DNA from 4 places in the Streptomyces sp. NPDC057249 genome. Region 2 is predicted to be linked to each of the others. Evidence: riboswitches for the same ligand, from Rfam matches in the RefSeq annotation. Region 2 holds a riboswitch; each other region holds the start of a gene.

The links. Region 2 has a riboswitch for cyclic di-AMP ahead of ACFUJY_RS23745 (transglycosylase family protein). Riboswitches for the same ligand answer to the same signal wherever they lie in the genome.
Positions count from the first base shown of each region.
Region 1: another riboswitch for cyclic di-AMP. It lies ahead of ACFUJY_RS27345 (peptidoglycan DD-metalloendopeptidase family protein); the one in region 2 lies ahead of ACFUJY_RS23745 (transglycosylase family protein).
Region 3: another riboswitch for cyclic di-AMP. It lies ahead of ACFUJY_RS03605 (M23 family metallopeptidase); the one in region 2 lies ahead of ACFUJY_RS23745 (transglycosylase family protein).
Region 4: another riboswitch for cyclic di-AMP. It lies ahead of ACFUJY_RS31330 (transglycosylase SLT domain-containing protein); the one in region 2 lies ahead of ACFUJY_RS23745 (transglycosylase family protein).

Region 1 is NZ_JBHUXS010000017.1:50,182-57,899, reverse strand. It holds gene ACFUJY_RS27365 (helix-turn-helix domain-containing protein) at 1-379, shown strand, start outside; gene ACFUJY_RS27360 (DUF6126 family protein) at 423-599, shown strand; gene ACFUJY_RS27355 (tyrosine-protein phosphatase) at 611-1,423, opposite strand; gene ACFUJY_RS27350 (alpha-galactosidase) at 1,620-3,710, shown strand; cyclic di-AMP (ydaO/yuaA leader) riboswitch at 4,002-4,162, shown strand; gene ACFUJY_RS27345 (peptidoglycan DD-metalloendopeptidase family protein) at 4,166-5,074, shown strand; gene ACFUJY_RS27340 (SGNH/GDSL hydrolase family protein) at 5,258-6,112, shown strand; gene ACFUJY_RS27335 (STM4011 family radical SAM protein) at 6,131-7,024, opposite strand; gene ACFUJY_RS27330 (STM4012 family radical SAM protein) at 7,032-7,718, opposite strand, start outside.
Region 2 is NZ_JBHUXS010000013.1:94,636-102,353, forward strand. It holds gene ACFUJY_RS23720 (NAD(P)/FAD-dependent oxidoreductase) at 1-827, opposite strand, end outside; gene ACFUJY_RS23725 (exopolyphosphatase) at 1,242-2,183, opposite strand; gene ACFUJY_RS23730 (DUF501 domain-containing protein) at 2,197-2,736, opposite strand; gene ACFUJY_RS23735 (septum formation initiator family protein) at 2,807-3,277, opposite strand; gene eno (phosphopyruvate hydratase) at 3,388-4,674, opposite strand; gene ACFUJY_RS23745 (transglycosylase family protein) at 4,973-5,689, opposite strand; cyclic di-AMP (ydaO/yuaA leader) riboswitch at 5,694-5,862, opposite strand; gene ACFUJY_RS23750 (transglycosylase family protein) at 6,148-7,209, opposite strand; gene ACFUJY_RS23755 (recombinase family protein) at 7,468-7,718, opposite strand, start outside.
Region 3 is NZ_JBHUXS010000001.1:750,737-758,454, forward strand. It holds gene ACFUJY_RS03585 (FHA domain-containing protein) at 1-569, opposite strand, end outside; gene ACFUJY_RS03590 (SHOCT domain-containing protein) at 787-1,191, opposite strand; tRNA gene ACFUJY_RS03595 (tRNA-Met) at 1,359-1,432, shown strand; gene ACFUJY_RS03600 (PP2C family protein-serine/threonine phosphatase) at 1,600-2,763, shown strand; cyclic di-AMP (ydaO/yuaA leader) riboswitch at 2,975-3,128, shown strand; gene ACFUJY_RS03605 (M23 family metallopeptidase) at 3,140-4,309, shown strand; gene ACFUJY_RS03610 (aldo/keto reductase) at 4,476-5,420, shown strand; gene ACFUJY_RS03615 (PrsW family glutamic-type intramembrane protease) at 5,468-7,024, opposite strand; gene trmB (tRNA (guanosine(46)-N7)-methyltransferase TrmB) at 7,075-7,718, opposite strand, start outside.
Region 4 is NZ_JBHUXS010000023.1:78,459-86,176, forward strand. It holds gene ACFUJY_RS31305 (alpha/beta fold hydrolase) at 1-99, opposite strand, end outside; gene ACFUJY_RS31310 (MarR family winged helix-turn-helix transcriptional regulator) at 253-714, shown strand; gene ACFUJY_RS31315 (isochorismatase family protein) at 726-1,358, opposite strand; gene ACFUJY_RS31320 ((2,3-dihydroxybenzoyl)adenylate synthase) at 1,392-3,050, opposite strand; gene ACFUJY_RS31325 (2,3-dihydro-2,3-dihydroxybenzoate dehydrogenase) at 3,102-3,944, opposite strand; cyclic di-AMP (ydaO/yuaA leader) riboswitch at 4,366-4,550, shown strand; gene ACFUJY_RS31330 (transglycosylase SLT domain-containing protein) at 4,554-5,420, shown strand; gene ACFUJY_RS31335 (antitoxin) at 5,609-5,794, shown strand; gene ACFUJY_RS31340 (SpoIIE family protein phosphatase) at 5,935-7,718, shown strand, end outside.

The DNA of each region.
Region 1 (7,718 bases), on a different contig from region 2:
GCCCCCGGAACGTGACGCGATCGTCCGCGCCCGCCCCTTCGAGGGCACGGCCGCCGACGGCTGGACGTACCAGCAGGCCGGCGGCTCCGGCCGGGCGATGCAGGCGCTGCGCGTCCGCGTCCCGTACGGCGCCCAGGGCGACCTGGTCCGGGTCCACCCCGGCGAGGAGTGGCTGTACGTCCTGACCGGCCGCCTCCGGGTGACGCTCGGCGAGACGGTGCACGACCTCGCGCCCGGGGACGGCGCGCACTTCGACTCGCTCACCCCGCACCGGATCGCGGCCCCCGACCCCGAGGGCTCCGAACTGCTCTTCGTCCACACCCTGCTGCAGAGCCCCGCCGCCGACCTGTGCCTCGGCGGCGCGGTCCACCGCGGCTGAGACGTTTCCGCCGCCGGACCCCCGGCAGCCAGAGAGGCCAGTCATGTCCGATTCAGAGCATTACGACCCGCTCACCCCGGCCCCGCGCCCCGGCGCCGACACCCAGGAGAGGAAGATGCCGCGCGGGCTCGTCATCCGGCTCTTCGCCTATCTCGTGGCCGGACACGTCATCGCCGCGTTCCTGTATCTGCTCTTCGCGGTCGGCATGCACAACCAGTAGGCCGGGCCGGCTCAGCACTCGTCGAGGAGCCGTTCGCGCAGCCGCTCCCGGGTGGCCGGCGTCAGCTTCAGGCCCTCGGCCAGGTAGCCGTCGGTGCCGCCCCAGGTCTCGTCGATGGCGGCGAAGGCCGCGGCAAGGTAGTCGGGCTGGGCGCCGAAGAGCGGGTTCAGCAGCTCCAGCACCTCCGGGGACATCCCGGCCGCCGAGGTGTCGCTGCGCCGGATGCGGTAGCGGCGGTGCGCGTCGTTCGACTTGAGGTAGTCCGCCTCGATGGTGTCCCGCCCGACGCCCACCGCCAGCAGCGTCACCGCGATCGAGAGCCCGGCCCGGTCCTTGCCGGCCGCGCAGTGCATCAGGGCGGGCACGCTGTCCTCGGCCAGGGCGTGCAGCACCCGGCTGTGCTCGGCGGTGCGCTCCAGGATGATCGAGCGGTACGAGGCGACCATGCGGCGGGTCCCCTTGCCGTCGGCCAGGATCGAGCGCAGGTCCGCCAGGTCGCCGTCGCGCACCATCCGCCAGAACTGCGCCCCGTCCGCCGGGTCGCTGAGCGGGATGCTCACGTTCCGTACGCCCGGCAGCTCGATGTCCAGGCCGTCCAGCTTGTGGTCCGCCGCGTTGCGGAAGTCGAAGACCGTGTGCAGGCCGAGCCCGCCGAGGAAGGCCGCGTCCTCGGCCGTGGCGTGCGCCAGGTGGCCGCTGCGGTAGAGACGGCCGTGCCGTACCCGGCGGCCGTCGGTGGTGGGCAGGCCGCCCAGGTCGCGGAAGTTGCGGACGCCGGTGAGCACGGGCTCCGTCGGCGGGGTCTGCGGCAGCTGCTGCGTCACGGTCACTCCTGGAGGCTCTGCCCCGGCGCGTGTCGCCGACGGGCCCTCGACCGCGACGATACGACATCGGTTCCGGGTGCATTCGTCTCGGTCGGCACCGCCGGATTCCGGGCAGGCACCGTTGCCCCGCCGCTCCGGACGGTCGATGATGTGCGGACCTGTGGGAATCCGTCGAGGGTGTGCGGACGGGGGCGCGATGATCGAGACCGGCGACCGGATCTGGCTGCTGACGGGGGCGGGCGGGAGCTACGCCCTGCGTCTCACCGAGCGGCACGAACTGCTGCACCTGCACTGGGGCCCGCGCATCTCCCTGGCCGCCGCCCAGGCTCTGGCCGCGGCGCCCGCACCGCCCGACCGGGGCTTCGAGTCCCCGCTCGACGGCCGTGAGGAGTACCCGGTGGAGGGCGGCCCCCGGTTCGTCCGCCCCGCCCTGTCGGTGCGCACCGAGGAGGTGCGCGGCACCGCGTGGGTCTTCGCCGGCGACGCGGTGGACGGCGACGAGCTGCGGCTCTCCTTCGACGACCCGGTGCACCGCCTCGCGATCACGCTGCACTACCGGATGCGGGACGACTCCGACGTCGTCGAACGCTGGAGCACGCTCACTTGCACCGGGCCGGACGGCCCGCCCCTGGAACTGCTGCGCGCCGACGCGGCGGCCTGGGCGCTGCCCGCCCGCGACGGCTGGCGGCTCAGCCGGCTGCACGGCCGCTGGGCGGCGGAGACCCAGCTGGAGCGCACCGAGCTCGCGTACGGGGAACACCTGCTCTCCAGCCGGCGCGGTCACACCGGCCACCAGGGCCTGCCCTGGGTCGCCCTCGACGCGGACGGCGCCGCCACCGAGGAGACCGGGGAGGTCTACGGCTGCGCGCTCGGCTGGTCCGGCTCCTGGCGCATCGCCGTGCAGCGGCTGCCCGACGGGCTCGTCCAGATCACCGGCGGCGCCGGCCACGACGACTCCGGGCTGCTGCGGCTCGCGCCGGGGGAGTCGTACACCAGCCCGGTCTTCGCCGGGCTGTGGAGCCCCGGCGGCTTCGGCGGGGCGAGCCGCGCCTGGCACGCCTGGCAGCTCGCCCATGTCGTCCCGGACGCCTCCGAGCCGCGTCCGGTGCTCTACAACTCCTGGGAGGCCACCGGCTTCGACATCGCGGAGGACCAGCAGCGGGCGCTGGCCGAACGTGCCGCCGCGATGGGCGTCGAGCTGTTCGTCGTCGACGACGCCTGGTTCGGACAGCGGGTGAGCGACCGGGCCGGGCTCGGCGACTGGACGCCGAACCCGGAGCGCTTCCCCGACGGCCTCGGGCCGCTCGCCCGCCATGTGCACGGCCTCGGTATGAAGTTCGGGATCTGGGTCGAGCCGGAAATGGTCAACCCCGACAGCGATCTCTATCGCGCCCACCCCGACTGGGTCCAGCACTTCCCCGGCCGGGCACGCACCGAATTCCGCAATCAGCTGGTCCTCAACCTGGCCCGCCCCGATGTGCGGGCGTACCTGTGGGAGAGCCTGGACGCCCTGCTCTCCGGCACGCCCGTCGACTACGTGAAATGGGACTTCAACCGCTGCTTCTCGGACGCCGGCTGGCCGGGCGCCGACTACCCGCAGCGACTGTGGACCGAGCACGTGGACGGCCTCTACGAGCTGATCGACCGGCTGCGCGCCGCCCACCCCGGCGTCGCCTTCGAGTCCTGCTCGGGCGGCGGTGGCCGGATCGACCTCGGCATCCTCTCCCGTACGGACCAGGTCTGGACGTCCGACAACACAGACCCGCTGGACCGCCTCGCCATCCAGGACGGCTTCGGACAGATCCACCCGGCGCGCGTGATGGCGGCCTGGGTCACCGACAGCCCGAACGTGCAGCTGAACGGCCGCCGCTCCTCGCTGCGCTTCCGGTTCGTCAGCGCCATGGCCGGGGTGCTGGGGATCGGCGGGGACCTCACCGAGTGGGGCCCGGCCGAGCTGGACGAGGCGCGCGGGTGGGTGGAGCTGTACAAGGAGATCCGCCCGGTCGTGCAGCTGGGCGACCTGTACCGGCTGCGCGCGCCGGGCCCCGGGCTCAGCGCCGTGCAGTACGTACGGGGCGCGGACACCGTCGTGCTGGCGTGGCTCCACGCGCAGCGGTACGGGGAAGAACCGCCGGCGCTGCGACTGCGCGGGCTCGACCCGGAGGCGACGTACACCTGCCTGGACACGGGGGCGGTGCACCACGGGTCGGTGCTGACGCATCACGGGCTGCGGACGGGGCTGCGCGGCGACCTGGACGCGCAGGTGGTGCGGCTGCGCCGCGGATGACGGCCATGCCATGTCCGTATTGATGCGTTATGGCCAAACTGCCCCGGTTGTGCGGGGGATGATCACCCGCTCGTGAGCGGGATCATATCCGTGACGGTGTGTGGTGACGCCCCGGCCGGGTAGTCCCCGCGCCGCGCGGAAAGTCAAGATCCGTAATCCACGGAGTGTGACCGGAATTCCGGGCCGCAATTCCGATGCGGAATCCGGTGCCGCACCTGTGGCTTGTTTCCGTCGTCCCGGCTCGCTTACGTTCCATGTCCATCCGGATGGAACGCCCAATCCTGCCGCCGTCCGGAATTCGCACCCACTTCACCGTGTGGCAGGAGCGGGGGAACCAGGTAAGCCGCCGACCGGGACGACCGGACGGCTAGGGGTGAAGCCGTGCCAGGCGCGGCCGGGCATCTCCAGCCCGAACCCGACAGCTCACCTCGCAGGCGCCGGAGAGGAAATTCTTCATGCCCAACTCGGGTAAGCACCGCCGTCCCAAGTCCAGCGCCATAGCCCGCGGCGTCGTCGCCGCGAGCGCCGGCGGCGCCGTCATCGCGCTTCCGCTGCTCGGCGCCACCGGCGCCCACGCCGCGGAGCAGTCCGCCCCGGCCACGTCGAAGTCGGCCGCCACGCACACCGCCCCGGCCAAGCCCGCGAAGAGCACCGGCACCACCACCTACTCCGTGGTCTCCGGCGACTACCTGTCGAAGATCGCGGCCCAGCACCACCTCAAGGGCGGCTGGCAGAAGCTGTACCAGGACAACCGTGAGGTCGTCGGCGAGAACCCGAGCCTGATCTTCCCGGGCATGAAGCTGACCCTCGGCGCCAAGTCGGCCCCCGCCGCCACCCCGTCCGAGGCCCCCGCCAAGCCGGCGAAGAAGGCCGAGACGAAGGCCGCGCCCAAGGCCGAGACCAAGGTCGAGACGAAGACCGAGGCCACGACCGAGGCCCCGGCCGCCCAGGACAACGCCTCCGGCTACGTCCACCCGGTTCCGGGCAACCACACCACCGCCTACCGCGCCTCCGGCGCCAACTGGTCCAGCGGCAGCCACACCGGCATCGACTTCCCCGTCGCCACCGGCACCAGCGTGAAGGCGATCACCTCCGGCACCGTCGTCACCGCCGGCTGGGGCGGCGCCTACGGCAACCAGGTCGTCATCAAGCACGCCGACGGCCACTACTCCCAGTACGGCCACATGTCCTCGCTCTCCGTCTCGGCGGGCCAGACCGTGACCGCGGGCCAGCAGGTCGGCCTCTCCGGCTCCACCGGCAACGCCACCGGCCCGCACCTCCACTTCGAGGTCCGCACCGGCCCGGAGTACGGCTCGGACGTCGACCCGATCGCCTACCTGGCGTCGCACGGGATCTACGTCTGATCCAGGCGGTACCGGCCCGGTGATCCGGGTCACTGAACGGCGCAGAGGGACGGAGTGCAACGGCACTCCGTCCCTCTGCTTATTCCCTCTTTACCGAAAACTGGCCGGGTGGTTTATCTCACCCCCCGTCAACCCCTTATTACGGTCGCGTAGGTCACATTCCGGGGTGCAGGATATGCGTTTGTGGCAGACGATTCGAACAACATCCAACAGGGCGTCATCGGCCGACCGGGCGCCATCGGGTCGTACGCGGCGATTGGCGACAGCTTCACCGAGGGAGTCGGCGACCCCGGCCCGGACGGAACATTCGTCGGCTGGGCCGACCGGCTCGCGGTACTCCTCGCGGACCGGCTTCCCGAGCCCGGCACACCGGCGGGCCCCATGGGCTCACCCGCGTCCGCGCACGGGAACTTCCGGTACGCCAATCTCGCCGTACGAGGACGCCTCCTCGACCAGATAGTCGAGGAGCAGGTGCCCCGCGCCAAGGAACTCGCCCCCGATCTGGTGAGCTTCTGCGCCGGCGGCAACGACATCATCCGGCCGGGCACCGACCCGGACGACGTGGCCGAACGCTTCGAGCGGGCGGTCGCCGACCTCACGCGGTCGGTCGGCACCGTCATGGTCACCACCGGCTTCGACACCCGTGGCGTCCCCGTGCTGCGCCATCTGCGCGGCAAGATCGCCACCTACACCGCCCACGTCCGGGCCATCGCCGACCGCTACGACTGCCCGGTCCTCGACCTGTGGTCGCTGCGCTCGGTGCAGGACCGGCGCGCCTGGGACGGCGACCGGCTCCACCTGTCGCCCGAGGGCCACACCCGGGTCGCGCTCCGCGCCGCCCAGGTCCTCGGCCTCGACGTGCCGGCCGACCCGGACCAGCCGTGGCCGCCGCAGCCCCCGCGCGGCACGCTGGAGATCCGCCGCGACGACATCCACTGGGCGCGCGAATACCTGGTCCCGTGGATCGGACGGCGGCTGCGCGGCGAGTCCTCCGGGGACCACGTCGAGCCGAAGCGGCCGGACCTGCTGCCGCTCTGACCAGCCCCTCCGCTGTCCTCAGTCGCCCCGCGACCGCGTCGCGGCGACCGGGGACAGCGGCAGCGCCGCCGGTATCCGCTCCAGCACACCGCCCGCGAAGACGTCGTACAGCGGCAGCGTCTCCAGGTGCACATACCCGATGTGGCAGTCGCAGACGGCCAGCGGGCAGGCCCGCGGCGCCAGCGCCCGCCGGTAGCTCCCGTCGTACAGATTGCCCAGCTCCGCCCGGACGAAGTGGCAGCGGCGCACCGTGCCCTCCCCGTCCACCGAGATCACCGACTCACCGGTCCGGCAGGGCAGCCCCGCCGAGCGGTGCGGATGGCGGCTGTACGGGAACAGCGGATCGATCGCCGTCCACCGCTCCGCCTCCTCGTCCGTGTAGGTGTGCCCCTCGGCGGCGTTGACCCAGAGGTAGACGTCGTCCGCGAGCGCCGCGCGCAGCCGTCGCGCCTCGCCGAGATGGGCGTCGAACCCCACGACGCCCACGCTGTGCCGGACCCCGAGGTCCCGCAGCTCCGCGCACCGGCCGAGGAAGCGCTCGTACGGCGTCTGCCCCGGGTGGTACGTGCACCAGAGCGCGATCCGCTCGCGGGCCGCCTCCGGTGCCTCGGCCAGCCACCGCGTCCGGCCGCTCAGATTCGTCTGGATCGCGACCCGGCGTATGTGCGGGAGGCCCGCCAGCTCCACGATCGCCCGGCGGTACCAGGAGCGCACCAGGCCCTCGCCCCACGGTGTGAACAGCACCGAGATCCGGTCGCCGGTCTGTGCCGCCGCCCACGCGGTGAACCGTTCGAGCGCCGCCCGGTCCGCCCGCAGCTGCTCCGGGGTGTCGCGCCGCTTGGCGAACGGGCAGTACGGGCAGTCGTAGTCGCAGGAGGCGAGCGGTCCCCGGTAGAGAATGGTCAGGTCCACGGATGACTCACTTCAGCTCGTACGCGGCCATCGCGGCCCGCACGGCGGGGGAGAAGAGCTCCGGGCCCAGCGCGTCGGAGTACGCCAGCCCCTCGGGCGACAGCCGCAGCAGCCCCTGCGCCTCCGTGTCGAGCCAGCCCCGGGCCTCGAACCGGGCCAGCTCCTCGGGGAAGTCCTCGTGCGGCGAGGTGCCGAACCGCTCGCGGTACTCGGCCACGGGCATGCCCCGCGCCTGGAGCACCGACTGGAGGAGGTGGCGGCGGCGCGCCTCGTCCCCGTCGGTGTACCGCCCGACCTCGGCGCGGGAGAAGTCTTCGGTGGCCGTGTAGGCGTCGATGATGCCCCGGACCTCGGTCATCCGCACCGCGTAGTCGAAGGAGTAGTGCAGCCGCGAGGTGTAGGAACGGGCACCGCAGCCCAGGCCGATCATGCCGTCCGTCTGGCAGGCGTAGTCGTCGGGCCCCTCCGCGCACGGGGCGTCGGCGCGGCGGAACATCCGCATCGACACCTGCTCGTAGCCGTGGGCCAGGAGGTGGTCGCGGCCGGCCCGGTACAGGCGCAGGCGCTGTGCGTCCCAGTCCGCGTCGGCCTCGCCGGGGGAGCGCCGGCCGAGGGCGGTCAGCGGGCGCACGTACAGCGGGTAGAGGTACAGCTCCTCCGGCCGCCAGCGCAGCGCCGCGTCCAGCGAGGTCCG
Region 2 (7,718 bases):
GCCAGCGCCGGGTTCGGCTTCACACCGGCGGTCCACACGATGGTGTTGGAGTCGACCTCGAGGCCGTTCTTCAGCACCACGTGGCCGTCGACGCAGGAGTCCATGGAGGTCGAGAGGAAGACCTCGACACCACGGGACTCCAGGTGCTCGCGGCCCCAGGTCCCGAGCTTCGGACCGACCTCGGGAAGGATCTTGTCGGCGGCGTCGACGAGGATGAAGCGCATGTCCTCGCGCTTCACGTTCGTGTAGTACTTCGCCGCGTCGCGGGCCATGTCCTCGACCTCGCCGATGGTCTCCGCACCGGCGAACCCGCCGCCCACGAAGACGAAGGTGAGGGCCCGGCGGCGGACGTCCTCGTCGGTCGTGGAGTCGGCCTTGTCCAGCTGCTCCAGGACGTGGTTGCGCAGGCCGATGGCCTCCTCGATGCCCTTCATGCCGATGCCCTGCTCGGCGAGGCCGGGGATCGGGAAGGTGCGGGAGACCGCGCCGAGCGCGATGACCAGGTAGTCGAAGGGCAGCTCGTAGGCCTCGCCGACGAGCGGCGCGACCGTGGCGACCTTGCGGTCCTGGTCGATGGTCGTGACCCGCCCGGTGAGCACCTCGGCCTTGGGCAGGACGCGTCGCAGCGGGACGACGACATGCCGGGGCGAGATGCTGCCGGCGGCAGCTTCGGGGAGGAAGGGCTGATAGGTCATGTACGACCGGGGGTCGACGACCGTGACGGTCGCCTCGCCGTAGCGCATCTTCTTGAGGATGCGCCGAGCTGCGTACAGACCTACGTACCCACCGCCTACTACGAGGATCCTGGGACGCTCCGTGGTGCTCATGCCATCGAGTATCCACCCCACTCGGGGGGCATGCTCGTGAGCCCCTTCACAAGGTTGTGGCCACCCTCTGCTATAGTTCGCCGCTCACGTGACCCAGGTCATGACCCGCACCGGGAACCCCGTTACCGTGGTGAACGTTGTTCACCGCCTGCGAGCTGGCCCTTGGCCCTCGGCCCCGGACGGAGGGCCTTCCCGGCCCGCTCGGCCGCGCCCCTCCCGGAACCCTTCGGTCCGGCCCTCGAGTGACCCCGCTCACCCCCGGCGCGACCCATCCGGGGCAGAAGACCGGCCCGGGGTGGGCAATTCCTTGTGAAGAAGTTCACGAAGTTGGTGGCGAGGCGGCCCGGAAGGCGCCCCACCAGGCACGTCCCGCCCACTCAACAGTGCGGGCGGGACGACGCATGAGCGCCCGGCTCAGGCCAGCGAGAAGGCGATTCCATCCAGAATGTCGTGTTCGCTCACCACGACCTCGCGCGCCCCGGTCCGCTCCATCACGGCCTGGAGGATCAGCGCACCGGACGGGATCACGTCGACCCGGCCCGGGTGCATGGCACCGAACGCCGCCCGCTCCGCATGGGTCGAGGCCAGCAGGTGGGCGGTGATCTCCCGGACCTGCTCCAGGGAGACGCGGGAGTGGTGGATCGCCTCGGAGTCGTACTCCTTGAGCCCCAGGGCTATCGCGGCCACCGTGGTGACCGTCCCCGCCAGGCCCACCAGCGTGGCCGCCGAGGCGAGCGGGACGGTCTCCTCCGCCAGGTCCAGGGCGGCGGCCACGTCGGCGCGGACCGCCTCGATCCGCTCGGGCGGCGGGGGATCGGCCACGACGCCGTCCCGCACGAGGTGGCGCTCGGTCATCCGGACGCAGCCGATGTCCACGGACCGGGCGGCCCGTACCCGGTCGTCGCCCACGACGAGCTCGGTGGAGCCGCCGCCGATGTCCACGACCAGGTACGGCTTCGCGAGGTCGTCGCGCCCGGTCAGCTCCTTGGTGGCCCCGGCGAACGAGAACGCGGCCTCCTGGTCCCCGCTGATCACCTCCGGCTCGACGCCCAGGATGTCCAGCACCCCGCGCACGAAGTCGTCCCGGTTCTCGGCGTCCCGGGAGGCGGAGGTGGCGACGAAGCGCACCCGCTCGGCACCGTGCTCCTCGATCACCGCCGCGTACCGCCGGCAGACGGCGAACGTGCGCTCCAGCGCCTCGGGGGCGAGCCGGCCGGTCCGGTCGACGCCCTGCCCCAGCCGGACGACCTCCATGCACCGGGCGTACTCGACGAGTTCCCCGGTGACCGGGTCGGCGTCCGCGACCAGCAGGCGGATCGAGTTGGTGCCGCAGTCGATGGCGGCCACGCGTGTCATGTCTGCCGCCCCCTCAGCCCTCGTCCGTGCCCTGCTCGCCGCACGGCGACACGCACGGACCCTTGCGCCACCACTCCGGAAGCATCGCGATCGCCTCGTCGCCCAGCGGGTTGACACCGGGACCGGCCGCCAGCGAGTGTCCGACGAGCACGTGCAGGCACTTCACCCGGTCCGGCATGCCGCCGGCGCTCGGGAAGCCCTCCAGCACCTCGATGGCGTCGCGCCGCGCGATGTAGTCCTCGTGCGCCGCCCGGTAGGCCGCCGCCAGCTCGGGATCGGTGCCCAGGCGCTCGGTCATCTCCTTCATGACCCCGTTCGCCTCCAGCGTGCCGATTGCGGACGCGGCGCGCGGGCACGTCAGGTAGTACGTCGTCGGGAACGGCGTGCCGTCCTCCAGCCGGGGCTGCGTCTCGACCACGTCCGGGTTGCCGCACGGACAGCGGTGCGCGATGGCGCGCAGCCCGCGCGGCGGGCGGCCCAGCTGCTGCCGGAACGCGGCGATGTCCGCCTCGGTGGGGACGGTGGGCTCGGTCTGGGGAGGGGGCGTTTCCATGCCTGCCTAGGGTGCTGATCGGACTGCTCGAACCGCGGGTTCTGCAGAGGTACGGGGGTGGGTACGGCCGTCAGCCGCGGTCGGCGCTGTCCACGCCGTCCCACAGGTTGGAGTGCCAGGGCCGGTCCGTCTCGGCCGGCTTCCCGTCGCGCTCCTTGGCCGCGTCGGGGTCGACCACGGTGTAGCCGGTCTCCCCGGGAAGAACGTAGTGCAGGTGCTCGCGGGCCAGCCGCTTGATGTACGCGTCGTCCTGGAGCCGGGCCTTCTGGTCCCGCAGCTCCTCGGTGCGCGCCTCGGCCTCCCTCGCCTGCCTGCGCTGGTCGGCGATCTCGTCGCGCTGCGACACGTACTGCCGCATCGGGTACGCGAGGGCGACGACCAGGGAGCAGACGACCAGGGCCAGGAAGGCGGCCCGGCCGGTGAGCCGGGAGCGGCGGGCCTGGCGCCGGTTCTGGGACCGGTAGACGCGGGCCGCGGTCTGCTCACCGAGCAGCCGCAGCCGGGTCGCGGTGGAGAACCGGTCCCGGTCCTTCACGGCCATGTTCCCGCCTCCCCATTACGACGTCCGTCCCCGCACACGGTACGTGACCGGACGCGGGGACGGACGGAGGCGGGGACACCCGCGGGGGGCGTCAGCCCTTGCCGTGTTCGTCAGTTCGCAGAGCGAAACCGCGGGAACGCCGAGCGGCCCGCGTACACCGCGGCGTCGTCGAGGATCTCCTCGATGCGCAGCAGCTGGTTGTACTTGGCGACGCGGTCCGAGCGGGCCGGGGCGCCGGTCTTGATCTGACCGCAGTTCACGGCGACGGCGAGGTCGGCGATGGTGACGTCCTCGGTCTCGCCGGAACGGTGCGACATCATGCACTTGAAGCCGTTGCGCTGGGCCAGCTCGACGGCGTCCAGGGTCTCGGTCAGCGAACCGATCTGGTTGACCTTGACGAGCAGGGCGTTGGCGGAGCCCTCCTCGATGCCGCGGGCCAGGCGCTCCGGGTTGGTGACGAAGAGGTCGTCGCCGACGATCTGGACCTTGGCGCCCAGCTTGTCGGTGATGACCTTCCAGCCGGCCCAGTCGTCCTCGTACAGCGGGTCCTCGATGGAGACCAGCGGGTACGCGGAGACCAGCTCCTCGTAGTACTCGGTCATCTCGGCGGCCGAGCGGGACTTGCCCTCGAACTCGTACGAGCCGTCCTTGTAGAACTCCGAGGCGGCGACGTCGAGCGCGAGCGCGATGTCCTTGCCCGGGGCGTAACCGGCCTCCTTGATGGCCTCGATGATGAGGTCGAGGGCGGCGCGGTTGGACTCCAGGTTCGGCGCGAAGCCGCCCTCGTCGCCGAGGCCGGTGGACAGGCCCTTGGTCTTCAGGACCTTCTTCAGCGTGTGGTAGACCTCGGCACCCCAGCGCAGCGCCTCGGAGAAGGACTCGGCGCCGATGGGCGCGATCATGAACTCCTGGATGTCCACGTTGGAGTCGGCGTGCGAGCCGCCGTTCAGGATGTTCATCATCGGAACGGGCAGCAGGTGCGCGTTCGGGCCGCCGAGGTAGCGGAACAGCGGGAGGTCGCTGGCCTCGGAGGCGGCGTGGGCGACGGCGAGGGAGACGCCGAGGATGGCGTTGGCGCCGAGCGAGCCCTTGTTCTCCGTGGCGTCCAGGTCGAACATCGCCTGGTCGATGAGGCGCTGCTCGGTGGCGTCGTAGCCGACGAGCTCCGGGCCGATCTGCTCGATCACGGCGAGGACGGCCTTCTCGACGCCCTTGCCCTGGTAGCGGTTGGGGTCGCCGTCACGAAGCTCAATGGCCTCGAACGCGCCGGTGGAGGCGCCGGACGGAACAGCAGCACGACCGGTGCTGCCGTCGTCGAGGCCGACCTCGACCTCGACCGTGGGGTTGCCCCGGGAGTCGAGGATTTCCCGGGCTACGACGACGTCGATGGACGGCACGAGGCATCTCCTTCTGGGATATGACGCTGGTTGTGCAGGGTCGCTTTGGCCTTGCCACAAGAGCCTAACCGGCCCGGCCGTCTGCGTCGGCCGACCGCCCGTCCCCTGGGACGAAAAAGGACCCAAGGGCGGGCGTACCGGGGCGAAAGGGCAAATATTTACTGACCGGTAACTACAACAGTTGAACGATCACGGGGGCCGTCCCGCCCCGGAACCGGCGTGCCCCGGCCCGGCACACACGGGGGGAGAGTGCGTGCCGGGCCGGGGCGGCCTGAGCGGTCAGCGAGGAGGGACCGCGTTACTTCGTCAGGTGGAGCTGCTGGCCCGGGTAGATCAGGTCGGCGTCCTGGACGATGTCCTTGTTCAGCTTGAACAGCCGCTCCCAGCCACCCTTGACGTGGTGGTCGGCGGCGATCTTGCTCAGCGTGTCACCGGCGACGACCTTGTACTCGCCGTCACCCTTGGCGACGTTCTTGCCGGTGGGGGTGGTGACCGTCTTCTTCGGGGCGTCCGAGCGGTCGGAGCGGTTGGTGGCCGGGGCCTCCGTGCGCTCGGCCTTCTTCGGGGCGGCCTCCTGCTTGGGGGCGGCCTCCTGCTTCGCGGCACCGGAGCCGGTGTCGACGCCCGGGTCGACACCGTCGTTGGTCAGGTTGCCGGCACCGGCGCAGGCCCAGGCGCCCGGGCCCTGCATGTCGAGGAGCTTCTCGGCGGTGGCGATCTGCTGCGCCTTGGTGGCCAGGTCGGCGCGGGGCGCGTACTGCGTACCGCCGGCGGCGGCCCAGCTGGACTGGGAGAACTGCAGGCCGCCGTAGTAGCCGTTGCCGGTGTTGATCGACCAGTTGCCACCGGACTCGCACTGGGCGACGGCGTCCCACGTGGCGACGGAGGCGGCGGAGGCGTTGGTGGCGCCCATCAGCGGCACGGCGACGGCGGCACCGGCGACACCGGCGAGCGTGGCGACACGGACGGCCTTGGAGGGGCGGCGGTGCTTGTTGCCCTTGCGGTTGAGCAGCATCGAGTCTTCTCCTCACCGACGCCTGCGAGGTGAGCTGTCGGGTTCGGGCCAAGTGAGTTGCCCGGCCGCGCTCCTGGCGCGACTTCACCCCTAGCCGGTCCTGTCACGTCTCCCGACGATCAGGCCCAGCGCCTACCTGGGTCCCCCGCTCCTGCCTACGGCGCTTTCGCGTCTGTTCCCTCCGACCGACGGCAGGATTCGGCGTGACGGTCGACGGGGCCCGCGGTGCGAGCGGTTCCGACCGTAATCACACCCAACGGTCATATTCAAAGACGGACATACCGGATAATCATCCCGTAAGAGCATCCGACGAACCCTCGTTTGCGCAGGTCGGAACGGATGTGACCGGACCTCCCGGACAAGAAGCGTCAGTTCACGCAAAGAGACCCATGTCTCACTCGGTCAAAAGTGGGACATGGGCCTCTTAAACCACCCAAAGCGCAGGGGCCTCTAACGGCTCATCCGGCGCTCTCGGCGACCTTCTCCGGGGCCTGGCCGGCCAGACCCAGATCGAGGTTCTGGCCGGGCAGGATGAGGTCCGGGTCGGAGCCCACCTCGTCCTTGTTGGCCTCGTACAGCTCGGGCCAGCCGCCGGGCAGGTCCTGCGCGTCGGCGATCGCCCAGAGGTTGTCGCCCGGCCGTACGGTGTACGTGTCGTCAGCCGGCCGCGTGGCGCTGTCACGTGCGTCGCCGTCACCCCGCGAGGCGTGCCGGCCCGTGTCACGCCCGTCGGCCGCCCCGGAGGCGTCGTCGGCGGCCGGGGCGCCCCGGTGCTTGCCGCCCTGCGCCCGCGCGTCGTCCGTCGCGCTGCCGGACGGGTCCGCGGACGGGTCGGCCGGGGGCGTGCCGGACGGGTCGGCGGACGGAGTGCCGGACGGGTCGGCGGAGGGGTCGGCCGTCGGGGAGGCGGACGCCTCGCCCTTGCCGCTCTCCTCCGCGCTCCGGCCCGCGTGCTTGCCGGAGCTCCTGCCGGCCTCCTTGCCCGCGGCGGCCCCGTCGGCCGCCTCGTCCGAGGGGGTGGCCGAGGAGCCCGAGGAGGCGTCGTCCACCGGGTCGGTGCCGAGACCGGCGTCGAGGCCCGCGTCGGCGCTCCGGGCGGGCTCGTCCGCGTCCTCGTCGCCCGGGTCCACGTCCGCCGCGCCCGCGGCCCGGGTGAGCCCGGAGACCACCGCACAGCTCGGCCACGCCGTCGGGCCCTTGGCGGCCAGGACCCGCTCGGCGACCGCGATCTGCTGCGAGCGGCTGGCGAGGTCGGCACGCTCGGCGTACGCGTCGCCTCCGTACGCCTTCCACAGCTCCGGCGTGAACTGGAGGCCGCCGTACGAGCCGTTGCCGAGATCGGCGCTCCAGCTCCCGCCGCTCTCGCAGTCGGCCACCCGGTCCCAGGTCGAGGAGTCCGCCGCGTGTGCGCTCGCCGCGCCGAGCAGCGGGATGGCGATGGCCGAGCCGGTCACGCCTGCGGCGACGACGATGGCGGGTGCCTGACGAGGGCGGCGGTGTCTGCCGTTCGCGGAGCCCATGGGAGATGCCTTCCGTGTGACTGACAAGCGACTGGTGAGTCGAACGGTGAACCTAGCGAAACTCGAACGTGAGTCACAAGTCGATGCAGCAGAGATCACGTGGAAGTCACAGATTTGACGGGACGTCACTTCTCTCGGTGTGCGCACGTGTCGCCACGAAACCGCGTAGGCCACCAAACCTTCGGCATCACGGCGTTTTCCTGACGTCGAACGCCTCGCTGCGCATCTGCGGCGGAAGCCCGGCACCCGGCTGAATAGTCACGGTGAGCGGGGGCAGCATTGAATGCCGGTACGCCGCCACACCCCGACGGCCAGGGGATAGCTCCGGTCGTCGATGCGACCGTTCTGGAACCCGATCCTTCCGAGCGTCTCCATGAGCAGCCCGGCGCGCTCCTCGGACAGAATGGGCGGAACACCGATCCTGATCGGGTCACCGTGGACAGGGCTGCCGTCTTCGCGGAGCCGAGTGTTGTTCCTGCCGGCACCTCGGTCGGTCTTGCGATAGACGA
Region 3 (7,718 bases), on a different contig from region 2:
TTCCAGTAGACCGCCGAGCGGCTGGCCCTGGGCCAGCCGGGGCGCAGCCGCTCGACGATCTCCTCCACGGCGGGCAGCGGGGCGCTGGGCTCGCCGCGCAGCCGCCGTTCGCACAGGGCGACCAGGACGGCGAAGTACCGCTTGGTGCGGTCCAGGGCGAACGCCGGTACGGTGCCCGTGCCTTGCAGGTCCTGCCGGCGCACGCTGCGGAAGGCGTGCCGCGGTGCCCAGACGTCGAAGGTGAGCAGGTCGCCCGAGGCGGGCAGGGTGACCCGTGACAGCTCGAACGGAATGGGCGCGTCCAGGCGGCCGGGCGCCACCTTGACGTGTTCCCCGGCGCCCTCCGGGTTCTCGACCACGTAGGTCTGGTCCTCGCTCAGGTTGCTCAGCAGCCAGAACGTCCGGTGTGCGGCGATCTCCCCCGCGACGCGCGGTACGCCCGCGTGGCCGATGAGGAGCCCGCCGGGCTCGGCCGGTGCCCTGCCGAATGCGAGGCGTTCCCCCGTGCCGATCCTCAGCTGTTCGGTGACGCCGCCGTACGAGGGCGGCACGATGATGACGCTGTACATGGAGTCGTCCCCCTTCCCCGGTCGCCCGGGGTCGTTCTCTCCAGTCAACTTCCCGGCAGGGTAAGGGAGTCGGTCGCGGGCGGACGAGGCATTCGAGTGACGCGGCGGGTCTCACGCCCGGCGCGCGCCGGGCGTGAGACACCGGGGGCCACGGGCGCCGGACGCGCGCCGGCGCCGGTGCCGCCCGTCGGGGGCCGGCACCGGCGCCGTGGACGTGTCAGACCAGGAGCTTCGACTTCGCCCGCTGGTACTCCTCCTCGGTGATCGCGCCCCTGTCCTTGAGGTCGGCGAGCTTCGACAGGTCCTCGACGTGGCCGCCCTTGTGGCTGCCGCCGTCCGTACCCGCCGCGTCCCTGATGTACGCCTTGAAGGCGGCGTCGCGCTCCTTCGCCTCCTGGACGTCGCGCTTGCCCATGGATTTGCCGCGGGCGATCACGTAGACCAGTACGCCCACATAGGGCAGTACCAGCGCCAGGATCAGCCAGCCGGCCTTGGCCCAGCCGCTCAGGTCGTGGCTGCGAAAGATGTCCATGATGACCCGGAAGAGGAGGAAGAGCCACATGATCCAGAGGAAGAACCAGAGCATCGTCCAGAACAGGTTGAGCAGGGGATAGTCGTCCATCGTCCACTCCCGGTCAGCGTCGTACTGGCTGAATCTGAAAACAGTCATATCACCACATTCACTCCGTTGCCCGTCGGTGCGGGCGGGGGGAGGAGAGGTGCGCGGGCCGGGGCGCGCGGTCCGTGGTCATGAGGGCCCCGGACATGACGTAGAGTTGGGTTCACCGACGCGGGGTGGAGCAGCTCGGTAGCTCGCTGGGCTCATAACCCAGAGGTCGCAGGTTCAAATCCTGTCCCCGCTACTGAAGGATCAGGCCCGGCACGCAAGCAGCGTGCCGGGCCTGATGCGTTGTCGGCGCCCCGTCCCTCGTCCCTTCGGCTGCCGAGGAGTCGCCCGTCGGGCGGGCAGCGGCGAGGCTGAGGGAGGTGCGCGGTACGGGCCGCGGCCGCACCGGGCAGGAGACCGCAGGTGGGGAAGTGGGTACGACGGTGGCGCGGGCCGGACGGCGCGGCGAGCCGCCGGTTCGTCCGGGTGCTGCCGGTGGCGATGATCGTCATCGGAGTGCTGTTCGACCTGTTCACGCCGCCCTCCTACACGGCCGTCCCGATGTTCGCGGCCGCCCCGCTGATCGCCGCGCCCTTCTTCGGTATGGGCACCACGATCCGGATCGGGATCGCCTCGGTGCTCGCCGTCGCCGGAATCCGGCTCTTCACCGGCGATCTGGTCGAGGTGGTCTCGTTCATCGAGATGCTCACCGTGCTCACCGTCGCCGTGCAGGCGTGCGTGATCAACCGGGTCGTGCGGCGCGGCAGCGACCGGCTGGCGTCCGCCCGGATCATCGCCGAGACGGCCATGCGGGCCGTACTGCCCGCACCGCCCGAGCGGATCGGCGGACTCCAGGTGGCCGCGCGGTACGAGGCGGCGCAGGCGGACGAGTTCGTCGGGGGCGACCTCTTCGCGGCCGCTGACACTCCGTACGGCGTACGGCTGGTGCTGGGGGACGTGCGTGGCAAGGGGCTGCAGGCGGTCGGCGCGGTGGCGGTGGTGATCGGCGCGTTCCGGGAGGCGGCGGAGCAGGAGAAATCGCTGGAGGGCGTGGCGCAGCGGCTGGAGCGCGCGCTGGCGCGTGAGTCGGTGCGGCGGAGCAATCTGGACGCGTTCGAGGGGTTCGTGACCGCGGTGCTCGCGGAGATCCCGCCGGGTGCGCAGGGCGTACGGATGGTGAACCGCGGCCACCCGGACCCGCTGCTGCTGCACGGGGACGGGGCGGTGGAGGCGCTGACGCCCTCGGAGCCCGCGCTTCCGCTGGGCATGGACCTGGGGGTGCGGCCGGACCGCTCGGACCACTGGGAGCTGCCGGCCGGCGGGACGCTGCTGTTCTACACGGACGGCCTGTCGGAGGCGCGGGACGCCGACGGTGTCTTCTACGACCCGGCGGAGCGGCTGCGCGGGCGCCTCTTCCCCGGCCCCGAGGAGCTGTTGTCCGCGCTGACCGACGACGTGCGGCTGCATACGGGAGGCGAGTCGACCGACGACATGGCGCTGCTCGCGGTGGCCCGGCCGGCGAAGGGGCAGCCGGACCGGCGCAGGACGGTCAAGATCGTCAAGAGGGATGCCACGCTGCGTGACTGAGAAGCGCCGCTCCGCATAACATTTGACACAACGTCAGAAAACGTGCGGTGGCCGAACGGTGATCAGCTCGCCCGATTCCACCCGGTTGTGTCCCGTAAAGTCTGGGCCGAGCACGTGAACGATCAGTGGGAACGGCTTGGAATCGGACCCGTCTGTCTATTAACGTTCGATAACGCAGCGCGGTTGTCCCAGCCGTCGTCAGGGACGGCGCCGCGCGCGTGCGCCGAATCCCGCAAGGGAACCGGGGAACCACCTACATGGGGTGAATCGGGCATCTTCGTCTTCACGAGAGGCGGAAAGGCCCGTAGGAGACCTTCCTGCTCCGAACCCGTCAGCTAACCCGGTAGGCGAGAAGGAAGGAAAGGAGTGCGCCCGCGTGGCGTCCAACAAGCCTGCCCCCGAATCACCTTCCCGGTTCGTGCCCGAGTACGGCCCCGACTTCGCGTCCGGCCCCGGCACCGCGTACATCCCGGAACAGGGAAGCGACCACATGACCGATCGGGGCAACGGCTTCGGCACCGGCGCCGGTTTCGGCAGCGGCTTCCGCGCCGACGACGCCGACTCCGAGCGGACCTGGGAGGAATGGAACCCCACCGAGGAGTCCGTCCGTCCCGTCCGCGGCAAGCACCGTGTCGCCAAGCAGCGCAATGGTCTGGCCCGTAGCTCCACCGTCCTCGGCGTCGGTGTCATCGCGGCCGTCGGCGCGGGCGGCATGGCCACCGCACAGAGCAAACCGCCGGTCTCCATCTCCCTTCCCGATTCCATCGCGGACAATCTTCCCGACGCCAAGTCCCTCCCCGGCGTCGGCGCGTTGTTCGCCGGCGAGAGCGAGGCCGAAGCCCCCGCCACGGCCACCGCCGCCGCCCCCCTGACCACCGCCGGCATCACCACCGCCGAGGCCGAGCAGGGCACCACGGACGCCGGCGAGGCGCTGCGCGCCCGCATCCTCCAGCAGGCCGAGCAGCAGCAGGGCGCCGCCGACGCCGAGGCGAAGGCGGCCGAGGAGAAGGCCGCCGCCGAGAAGGCCGCCGCCGAGGCGAAGAAGCAGCAGGACGAGGCCGAGGCCAAGGCCGCCGCCGAGAAGAAGAAGGCGGAGGAGGAGGCGAAGAAGAAGGCCGAGGCCCTGCGCCTGGCCAAGCTCGCCGCCAGCTACGCCATCCCCACCTCCTCGTACACGATCACCTCGACGTTCGGCGAGGCCGGTTCGATGTGGTCCTCCGGCTACCACACGGGCCTCGACTTCGCGGCCCCGACCGGTACGCCGATCAAGGCCGTCCACACCGGCACCATCAAGTCGGCCGGCTGGTCCGGCGCCTACGGCTACCGCACGGTGCTGGAGCTGGAGGACGGCACCGAGCTGTGGTTCTGCCACCAGTCCTCGATCGGCGTCACGGTCGGCCAGAAGGTCACCACCGGCGACACCATCGGCCGCGTCGGCGCGACCGGGAACGTGACCGGCCCGCACCTCCACCTGGAGGTCCACACCCCGGACGGCACCGGCATCGACCCGATGGCCTGGCTGCGCGCCCGCGGTCTGACCGTCTGAGGTCCGTCCTCCCCCAAGCCGTGGCCCTTCCCGGTACGCGGCCGTCCGAACCCCGGCAGCCCTGACGCACACCCCCCGACGTCAGGGCTGCCGGTCCGCGTGGCCGCGGCCTGCCGGATGTATGCGGCACGGAATAGCCGGGTGGCCGGAATCCGTTGTTCCCTCCATGACTTCACTGCGCGATCTCGGCCCGTCCGGCCTCCAGGTCTTCCCGCTCTGCCTCGGTGGAAACGTCTTCGGCTGGACCGCGGACGAGGAACGGTCCTTCGCCGTCCTCGACGCGTACGCGGCGGCCGGCGGCAACTTCGTGGACACCGCCGACGCCTACTCGCACTGGGTCCCCGGCAACGAGGGCGGCGAGTCGGAGACGGTCATCGGCCAGTGGCTCGCGTCGCGCGGCAACCGGTCCGACGTCGTGGTGGCCACCAAGGTCGGTGCCCTCCCCGGTTACCAGGGCCTCTCGGCGCCCACGATCAAGTCGGCCGCCGAGGAGTCGCTGCGCCGGCTCGGCACGGACCACATCGACCTGTACTACACGCACTTCGACGACGAGACCGTCCCCGTCGAGGAGATCATCACCGCCCTCGACGAGCTGGTGAAGGAGGGCAAGGTCCGTGAGATCGCCGCCTCCAACATCAGCCCCGCCCGGCTGCGCGCCTCGCTCGCCTTCTCCGAACGCGAGGGCCTGGCCCGCTATGTGGCGCTGCAGCCGCACTACAACCTCGTCTCGCGGGACACCTACGAGGGCGAACTCCAGGACACCGCCGCCGACGCCGGGCTCGCCGCCGTCCCGTACTTCGCGCTGGCCGCCGGCTTCCTCACCGGCAAGTACCGCCCGGGGACGACCGTGGACAGCGCCCGCGCCGGGAGCGCGGCCGGCCATCTGGAGTCGGAGCGCGGCCGGCGGGTGCTCGCCGCACTCGACACGGTGGCGCGGGACCGGGACGCCGAGATCGCGACGGTGGCCCTGGCCTGGCTCGCATCCCGCCCGACGGTCGCCGCGCCGATCGCCTCGGCCCGTACGGTCGACCAGCTGCCCGCCCTGCTGGCGGTCGCCGGTCTCCGGCTGACGGACGAGGAACTGTCGACGCTGACGGCGGCCTCGGCCTAGGGCGCGTCCCGCCCCACGGGAGACCGTCGGCCCGGCCTGCGTCCGGATCAGGTCGGCGGCTTCCCGGGGTAGGGCGGTGCGGTGTAGGGCTGCCGGCCATGGGGCTGCGCAGGGTACGGGGCCGGGCCGAGGTACGGGTTCGGGGAGCCGTGGTACGGGGAGGGGCTGCCGGTGTACGGGGGCGGGGCGCCGTACGCGTACGGCGTGGGGGCGCCCGCGCGGGGCGGCCAGGCGGCCGTGTAGCCGGGCGGCCGGCGGTGGGTGGCCCGGGCCGCGTACGCGAGGGCGGGGCCCGCGATCTCACGGCGCTGCCACAGGTGGTGCAGCAGCTCCAGCTCGCGCGCGGCGAAGTCCGGGTCCGCCCGGCCCCGGCCGGCCTGCCGGCGCAGGGAGGCGAGGGACGTCGCGAACGCCTCGTACTCGGCGACCGCACGAGCCGCCGCCCTGCCGCGCTCCTTCGCCTCCTTGGCGCGGACCGTCGCGTACGCCGGGTGGTACGGATGGCCGGAGACGCTCGCCGCGTACCGCCTGCGCGCCGCGTTCCTGGCGAGGGCGCGGGCCCGCATGGAGGCGAGGGCCCGGGGCTCGTCCGGGGTGAGCCAGCCGGCTTCGGCGTACGCGGGGAGCTCGACGGCCAGGGAGCGCAGCTCCTTGCGGCGGGCCCGGACCACCTGCCAGGTCACCAGGCCGAAGACCGGGACCATGAACGCCCCGTACACGATGTAGAAGCCGTACCGGCCGAAGGTCGCCGAGCCGTTCCACAGGGCGTGCATGCCCATCGCGAGGACCAGGCCGAGCAGCGGAACGGCGATGCGCCGCGTCCGCCGGCCGGGTGCGCCGCTCGCGGCGATGCCGAGACCGATGCCGGTCAGGACGGTGAAGAGCGGGTGGGCGAAGGGGGTCATCACGGCCCGGACCAGGAACGTCACCACGGTCATCGACGCGAAGCCGGAGTCCGCCTGCTGGTCCTCACCGAAGGCGTTGCCCAGGTAGAGGATGTTCTCGGTGAAGGCGAACCCGGTCGCCGTGAAACCGGCGGCGACGACACCGTCCACGACCCCGGTGAACTCCCGCCTGCGGAACAGGAAGAGCAGCAGGACGGCCGCCGCCTTGGCGCTCTCCTCGACCACCGGTGCGATGACCGTGGCGCCGAGGGTGTCCGCGTTCCCCGGATCGCTGTCGGCTATCCACCGGGTCGCGAACGAGTTGGCGAGGATGGCGATCAGGGCCGCCGCGCACGCGCCCCACGCAAAGGCGAACAGCAGGTTCCGCCACGGCGTCGGCTCGACCCGGTCCAGCCAGCGGAAGGCGGTCATCAGCACCGGGACCGGCAGGACGGCCAGGCACAGGCCGACGAGGAACCCCTCGGTGCCGGTCTGGTCGCGGACCAGGGCGAGGATCACCACCCCGCAGAGCGCGAGCAGTGTGAAGACGGCGACCACTCGGAACGTCCGGTGCCGCCGGAGCAGGCCGACGCGGCGCGGGCGGTAGCGCCACTGGCCCCGCGCCGGCACGGCGGCCAGGATCTCGCCGACCCGCTGCTCCTGGAGCACCGGGACGGCCGGCTGATCCTGCCGTTGTCGCTGAACAGACCCGTCGGACACCCCTCGACCCTAACGAGCGGGTCCGACAACGGCCATGGTGTCCGTCCGGCTCAGACGCGCGCGAAGAGCAGGTCGTGCACCACGTGGCCCTTCCCCAGGCCCTGGCCCTCGAACCGGGTCCGCGGGCGGAACGCGGGACGCGGGGCGTAACCGCCGTCGGCCACCGTGTTCTCGAAGAGGGGGTGGGCGGTCAGGACGTCGAGCATCTGCTCGGCGTACGGCTCCCAGTCGGTCGCGCAGTGCACGATCGCGCCGGGCTTCAGCGGGCCCGCCACCAGGTCCAGGAACTCCGGCTGGATCAGGCGCCGCTTGTGGTGGCGGGACTTGGGCCACGGGTCGGGGAAGTAGACCCGCAGCCCGTCCAGCGAGTCCGGCTCCAGCATCTCGCGCAGCAGGATGATCGCGTCGCCGTTGGCGACCCGGATGTTGGTCGAGCCGTTCCGGTCGGCGAGACCGAGCAGGTTGCCCTGGCCGGGCGTGTGCACGTCGACGGCGAGGATGCCGGTGCCCGGGTCGTCGGCCGCCATCCGCGCGGTGGCCTCGCCCATGCCGAAGCCGATCTCCAGCACCACCGGGAGCCCGTCGAACAGGGCGGGCAGGTCGAGGACGCTCAGCCCGTCGATGTCCAGGCCCCACTTGGGCCAGAGCCGTTCCAGGGCGTTCTGCTGGCCGGGCGTGACCCGGCTGCGGCGCG
Region 4 (7,718 bases), on a different contig from region 2:
CCGGCCGGCGCCGCCCTCGCCGCTCTGCGACAGGAGCAGCAGGGGGCCGGTGCCCCGGACCTCGTAGTAGAGGGTGGCGCCGTCGGTGTCGAGGAACATCGGGGTCTCCCGGTCGGTGAGGTGGCCGGCGCGGAGGGCGCCGGCGGGTGCCCCCGACCGTACTCCATCTCTTTAGATGCATCAATAGAGATGCATCTAAAGAGATGTATCGGTAGTGATGGGCAGAGGTAGGGTTCGGCCATGAGTGCTGAGATGACACCGGTCCGGTTGTTCCTGCTCGGGCGGACGCTGATGAAGATCGGTGAGGAAGCGCTGCCGGAGCCGTCGTCCGCCGCCGGCGCGGCGAAGCGCGGAGGCACCCGGGCCGCCCTGGTCGTACTGAGCGACGTCCTGGGGCACCAGGACACCTCCGTGAGCGAGATCGCCGGGCGCACGGGCCTGCCGCAGAGCCAGGTGTCCGGTGCCGTGGCCCGGCTGAAGGAGACCGGATCGTTCGTGACGGCTCCCGATCCGGCGGACGGCAGGCGGCAGCTGATCCGTACGGCCTCCGAGGCCTCGGAGCGGGTGGCCGAGGTGCGGGCCGCCCGGATCGACGGCGCCCTGAGCGCGGCGCTGGGCACGGACGACCCGGAGACGCTGCGCACGGTCGGCGAGGCACTCGACGTGCTCGCCCGGCACCTCGCACCGGAGGCGGCGGGCCGCCTCCGGCCGTGAGGCGCGCGGGCTCAGATCTCCTTCAGTAGCGCGTCCGTCGTCGTCACGACCGCGCAGCGGCCCGCCGCCCAGCGCAGCGCCATGTCGTGGTCCTCGCGCGAGAAGTCCGCGACCGCGTCGGCCACCACGAACGCCTGGATGTCCCGCATCCACGCGTCGGCCGCGCTCATCAGCACGCCGATGTGCGCGTACACACCGGTGATCACCAGCTGGTCGCGGCCGTCGTCGCGGATGAGGGATTCCAGCTCGGTGCGGACGAAGGCGCTGTACTTCCACTTGGTGAGCACCGTGTCGCCCGGCGCCGGCGCCACCTCGGCCGGTGCGGCCAGGGCCTCCGGATCGTCCGCCATCCCCGGCCCCCAGAAGTCCAGCTGAAGACCGCGCTCTTCGGCGCTCTGCCCGCCGCGCTGCGCCGAGTGCACCACCGGGATGCCGGCGCGGCGCGCGGCCTCCATCACCCGGGCGGTGTTCGCGAGCATGCCGGTCAGCGGCTCCTCGCCGGGGCGGTACGCGCGCAGGAAGTGGTTCTGGAGGTCGTGGACGAGCAGCACGGCGCGCGCCGGGTCGACGGTCCAGCCGACCCGGTTCGCCGGGAGCTCGCCGGCGCCGGGCAGGGGATAGGGGGCGATGGCGGGAAGTGCCATGGGAGCAGCCTTTCGGTGCCGCGCGGAGCGGACTCAGTTCTGAACGGGGGGAGTTGACGCGGTGACGGGTGCCGCATCGGTGCGCAGGCCCTTCTTGCTGACCTTGCCGATCCCCGTCTGCGGGAAGGCGTCCACGAACTCCACGAGGTCGGGCACCTTGTACGCGGCGATTCCGTGTGCGCGCACATGCCGCTTCACGGCGAGCGCCCCGGGCGGTTCGGCGCCCTCGCGCAGGATGACGTACGCCAGGGTGCGTTCACCGAGATACGGGTCGGCCACACCGACCACCGACACGTCGTGCACCGACGGGTGGGCGAGGATGATGTTCTCGATCTCCTCGGGCGCGACCTTCTCGCCGCCCCGGTTGATCTGGTCCTTCGCCCGCCCCTCCACGACGAGATGGCCGCTCGGGGTACGGCGCACGATGTCGCCCGTGCGGTAGAACCCGTCCTCGGTGAACGCGGTCCTGTTGTGTTCGGGGGCGCGCCAGTAGCCGCGGATCGTGTACGGGCCCCGGGTCAGCAGATGCCCGAACTGCCCGTCGGGGACCTCTTGTCCGGCGTCGTCAACGATGCGGATCTCGTCGTCCTCGGAGATCGGACGGCCCTGGGTGGAGACGATCGTCTCGTGGTCGTCGTCCAGCCGGGTGTAGTTGACGAGTCCCTCGGCCATCCCGAAGACCTGCATCAGCCGGCAGCCGAGCGCCGGTTCGAGGCGCCGGGCCGCCGTCTCGCTGTACTTGGCGCCGCCGACGAGGACCAGACCGAGGCTCGACAGGTCCTGCTCCGCCGAGGCCGCCGCGTCCGTCCACACCAGGGCGAGCGGCGGGACCATGCCCGTCATGGTGACGCGCTCCCGCTCGATGACCGGGAACGCGGTGGCCGGGTCGGGGCGCGGGCACAGGACGACGGTGCCGCCCGCGTACAGCGTGCCGAGCCAGCCGGGCGAGCTCATCGGGAAGTTGTGCGCGGCGGGCAGGACCACCAGGAAGCGGGTGTCCGCGTCGACGCCGCAGATCTCGTTGGAGCCGCGCAGCGAGTAGATGTAGTCGTCGTGCGTACGGGGGATGAGCTTGGGCACCCCCGTGGTGCCCCCGGACAGCTGGAGGAAGGCCAGGTCGTGCGGCTCGGGCCCGTCCTCGGGCTCCCCGTCCGCGTCGCACGGCACGTCGGACAGGGCGGTGTGCTCGCCCGGGTCGCCGACGACGAACACGTGCTTCAGGGTGGGCGCCTGCTCCCGGACGGCGGTGGCCAGCGCGCGGTGGTCGAATCCGGCGTGCTGGTCCGGGACGACGTAGGCGACGGCCTCGGCGAAGGAGCAGAAGTAGCCGATCTCCGTCTCGCGGTGGGCGGGCAGCGCGTAGACGGGGAGTGCGCCGATGCGGAAGAGGGCGAAGACCACCTCGGCGAACTCGGCGATGTTGGGCAGCTGGACGACGACCCGGTCGCCCCTGGCTATCCCGCGCGCCCGGAAGCCGGCCGCCAGCCGGGCCGCGCGCTCGTCCAGCTCCCGGTACGTCCAGGCGCGGCGCGTGGGCGCGGGGTCGATCAGCGCGACGCGGTCGCCGTGGGCCTCGGCCCGTTCGCGCAGCATGCTCGTGAAGGTCTCGCCGCGCCAGTGCCCTGCCGCGCGGTAACGGGCGGCGAACTCGGCGGGCCAGGTCGGGGCGTCTTCGTACGGTGAGGCGGTCATCGATCCACGTCTCCAGGGGGAGGGCCGTTTGCGGGGTGCCGGGCGGACGGGTCAGGCGCGCAGCGTGGCGCCGCCGTCGACGTACAGGTCGTGCAGGGTGATGTGGCGGGCCCGGTCGGACACGAGGAAGGCGACCGCCTCGGCGATGTCCGCCGGTTCGGCGATCCGGCCGAGCGGGATGCCCGTGCGGTAGCTGGCCAGGTCGCCGGCTATGACGCGCTGCGCGGCGGGCCCGTCGTCGTGGGCTTCCCCGGCGGGCCACATCCCGCGCTGCATGTCGGTGAGCGTGGAGCCGGGCGACACGGTGTTGCAGCGGACGCCCCGGGGGGCCAGTTCCAGGCCGAGGCACTTGGTGAACATGACGGCCGCGGCCTTCGACGCGGCGTACGCCGCCATGGTCGTACGGGGGATGCCGGCCGCGTTGGACGCGACGGTGACGATGCTGCCCGCGCCCCGGTCCGCCATCCGGCGCGCGACGGACCGCGAGACGTGGAACACCCCGTCGGTGTTCACGGCGAAGGTGGCCCGCCAGTCCTCGTCGGTCAGCTCGGTGACGGGTGAACAGCGCAGTATCCCGGCGACGTTGACCGCGATGTCGAGGGCGCCGAGCGTGTCCTCGGCCTCGCCGACCAGGGCCTCGACGGCCGCCGCGTCCGTGACGTCCAGGGCCCGGGCGACGACGCTCCCGTCGTGCTCCCGAGAGAGGGCGCCGACACCCTCCCGGTCCGCGTCGGTCGCCAGGACCCGGCAGCCGCGCGCGACGAGGGCCCGCACGACCGCCTCGCCTATGCCGCGTCCGGCTCCCGTCACGAGGGCCAGCCGGCCGGTGAGTTCCTGTTCGGCGGGGGCGGAGGCGGTGGGGCGAAGAGAGGGAGAGGCGGAATGCGGCGCCATGGTCCTGGGATCTCCAAGCGACGGTGAACGGGGACGGGAACACTTAGGTAAGCCTAACCATAGAGTGATCACGGAGACGAGGGGGCGGGAACCGGCGATCCGGCCGCCCGGGCAGCATGGGATGTCCCTTTTATTCACATATAGGCAAAAGGTCAATTGAGGGCGATCGGGACCGTTTTGATGCTGTCAGATGTGCCCAAAACGGACGAATATGCACATTGCGCTTCCAGTGGGCAGCGTCACGTCGGCCGTTTCTGACGCACGATCCGATCTCCCGGTTCCCAGTCGTGCCAAGAAATTTGACTTCCCCCGGCGCGGGCGATCATGAGTATTTCCTTTGATTGATCTTGCAAAACAATTGTGATCAGCAATTCCGGGCTTGTTCCGGCCGTCGTTTCTCGCTTACGGTCCCGTCATCAATCCGGATGGAACGCCGAATCCTGCCGCCGTCCGGTAACCCGACCACTCACGTACGGCAGGAGCGGGGGACCCAGGTTTGCCGCCGGTCCGGAATCCGGAGCGGCTAGGGGTGAAGTCGCCATGCGCGACCGGACATCTCCAGTCCGAACCCGACAGCTCACCTCGCAGGCGACGGAGAGGAAATACGCCATGCCCCTCACGGGTAAGCACCGTCGTGCCAAGTCCGCGTCCCTGACCCGCGGTTTCATCGCCGTCAGCGCGGGCGGAGCCGTTCTCGCGCTCCCCCTGATCACGGCCGGATCGGCCTCCGCCGCCCCCGCCAAGACCGTCGTCGCCGAAAAGGCCGCGGCCCCGACTTCCGTCGCCGGCAAGGAAATTGCCGTGCGCAAGGCCGCGCCCACCACCTATTCCGTGGTGTCCGGCGATTCGCTTTACAAGATCGCCCAGGGGCATTCCCTCAGCGGCGGCTGGGAGCGGCTGTACAAGGACAACCGCGGTGCTGTCGGCAGCAACCCCGACCTCATTCACCCGGGCCTGAAGCTCACCATCGGCGCCAAGTCCGAGACCGCCGCCCCTAAGGCCGCGGAGAAGAGCGCGTTCAAGGCGGAGACCGCCGAGAAGAACGGCGACACGGCCCCCCGCGCCGAGAGCGCCGACCGTGCCGACCGCTCCGAGCGCTCCGTCGTTCCGGTCGCCGCCGAGAAGCCCGCCGAGACCCAGGCGGCCGTCACGTACACCGACGACCTCGACGGCTGGATCAAGGAATCCCTGGCCGTCATGGCCGAGCAGGGCATCCCGGGCAGCTACGACGGCATCTACCGCAACATCATGCGCGAGTCCTCGGGCAACCCGATGGCGATCAACAACTGGGACATCAACGCCGTCAACGGCACCCCCTCCAAGGGTCTGCTCCAGGTGATCCAGCCCACCTTCGACGCCTACCACGTGCCCGGTACGTCGATGGACATCTACGACCCGGTCGCCAACATCACGGCCGCGTGCAACTACGCCGCCGCCACGTACGGCTCGATGGACAACGTCTTCGGCGCGTACTGATCCACACCGGCCCCGCGCTCGGGGCAGGGCCGTGAGCAGGGGTGGAAAGAAGCGGAACGCTTCTTTCCACCCCTTTCGCATGCCGTACCGCTCCTCCGCGGCCGGACCGCCGCGACCGCCCGTCCCGGAATGCGAGGGCGCGGCAGGGCGTGGATGCTGGAACGGTCAGCGTCTCTAGGAGGTCAGTCATGAGCATGCTCGACAAGATCAAGGACATGATCAAGGGGCATCCGGACCAGGCCCGCCAGGGAGTCGAGAAGGGCGGCGACTACGTCGACAAGAAGACCGGCGGCAAGTACGGCGGCCAGGTCGACTCCGCCCAGCAGAAGCTCAACGACCAGTTCGGCGACCGGCCGCCGGACGAGGGCCGGTAAGCGCCCGCACGGACCGTACGGGAGCGGTGGACGCCACAGCCGTGGCGTCCACCGCTCGCGCGCGTCGTGCCCCCGCCGGCCGCGCGGGCCGGAGGTGCCTCCGACGTGCCGCACCGGCCGCCCGGGAGCATCCTGACTGTGTGACCTGGCACGGCGCGGCCGGGCGGCTTCCGTCCGGCCCGAGCGACGGCCCGCCCGGAGGACCGGAGGACGGCCGGGCGCCGGACGACCTGTCCCTGGTGCTCGCCCAGTCCGTCGTGAACGCCATCGAGGCGGTCGGCGGCCGGGCCGGCGGGGTCTACCTCCCCTCGCGCACCCCCGGCCTGCTCCGGCTGGCCGTCCTCGCCGGGCTGCCCGGCCCCCTGTTCCGCCCCTGGTGGCGGATGCACGTGAACCGGCCGTTCCCCGTCGCCGAGGCGTTCCGCACCGGCAGCCCGGTCTACCTCGCCGACGCGGAGGACGCCATGCGGCGCTTCCCGCAGCTCATGGCCGGACTGCCGTTCCCCTTCGGCTCCCTGTACGTGCCGGTGCCGCGCCGCCGCGCACCGGTCGGCGTCCTCGTCGTCCTGCGCGCCGCGACCGGCGACGAGCCGGTCCCCGCCGCCGACCGGGACCGGCTCCAGCACATCGCCCACGGCCTGGGCGCCGAACTGGCCACCCTCGCGGAGGCGGGCATCCGGCCGGAGTGGGAGGGCGAGCCGCTCCCCGTCCAGCTGCCCGCCAGGACCTCCCCGCCCGTGCGCATCGGCCGCTTCGACTGGAACCTCGCCACGGGTGCCGTCGAGGCGGACGACGACCTGGCCGCGATCCTTGGCACCGGAGCCGGGCGATTCCCCGGCACCATCGGGGCCCTGGCCGCCCGGCTCGCACCGGAGGACGTCTACGGCCTCTGGGCGCTGGCCCGGCAGGCGGCGGACTCCGGCGGCCCCGTCGTACGCCGGATGCGGCTGCGCGGCCCGGACGGGCGCTCCCACCTGCTGGAGGTCTCCGGCCGCAGGCAGGACGACGAGGGACCCGCCGGGCACCTGACCGGCTTCCTGGTGGACCTGGGCATCGGTCCGGTCGTCGCCGAGGCCGCCGACCGGCTGCCGCGCGGCATCTTCTCGCTCGACCGCTTCGGCCGGATCACCTACGTCAACCCGCTCGCCGAGGACATGCTCGGCCGGCCCCGTGCCGCGCTGGTCGGCCGGGTGTTCTGGGAGGCACTGCCCTGGTTCGCGAACCCGGCCTACGAGGACCACTACCGGGCCGCGATGATCTCCGACGCCCCGGTCCACTTCCTCGTCCGCCGTGACCCGCCCCCCTGGCTCTCCGTCTCCCTGTACCCGGGGCACGACGGCCTGACCGCCGTCCTCACGCCCGCCGAGAAGCCCGCCTACGCCCCGGACTCCGTCGTCACGCCCGGACTCGGGCTCGGCTCACCGGCCGACCGGTCCGCCGCCCTCTACCGGCCGGTCGCCCTCGCCATCGCGCTCACCGAGGCCGTCACCGCCCGGCAGGTCTCCCGCGTGGTCACCGAGGAGCTGCTCCCGGCCTTCGGCGGCCGGCAACTGGCGATCTACCTGCTCAAGGAGGGCCACCTCTACCTGGAGTGGGAGACCGGCTTCCCGCCGGGCTTCCTCGACCGGTTCGACGCGGTCGGCCTGGACGCCCGCATCCCCGGCGTGGAGACGCTCACCACGGGCCGCCCCATCTTCTTCGAGTCGATGCAGCGCCTGGCCGCCGCCTACCCGGGCATTCCCATGGACGCCGACGTCGGCGCCCGCGCCTTCCTCCCGCTCATCGCTTCCGGGCGGCTCGTCGGCTCCTGCATCCTCGGCTTCGACCAGCCGCGCGGCTTCAGCCCGGAGGAGCGTACGGTCCTGACCGCCCTGGCCGGCCTCATCGCCCAGGCCCTCCAGCGGGCCCAGCGCTACGACACCGA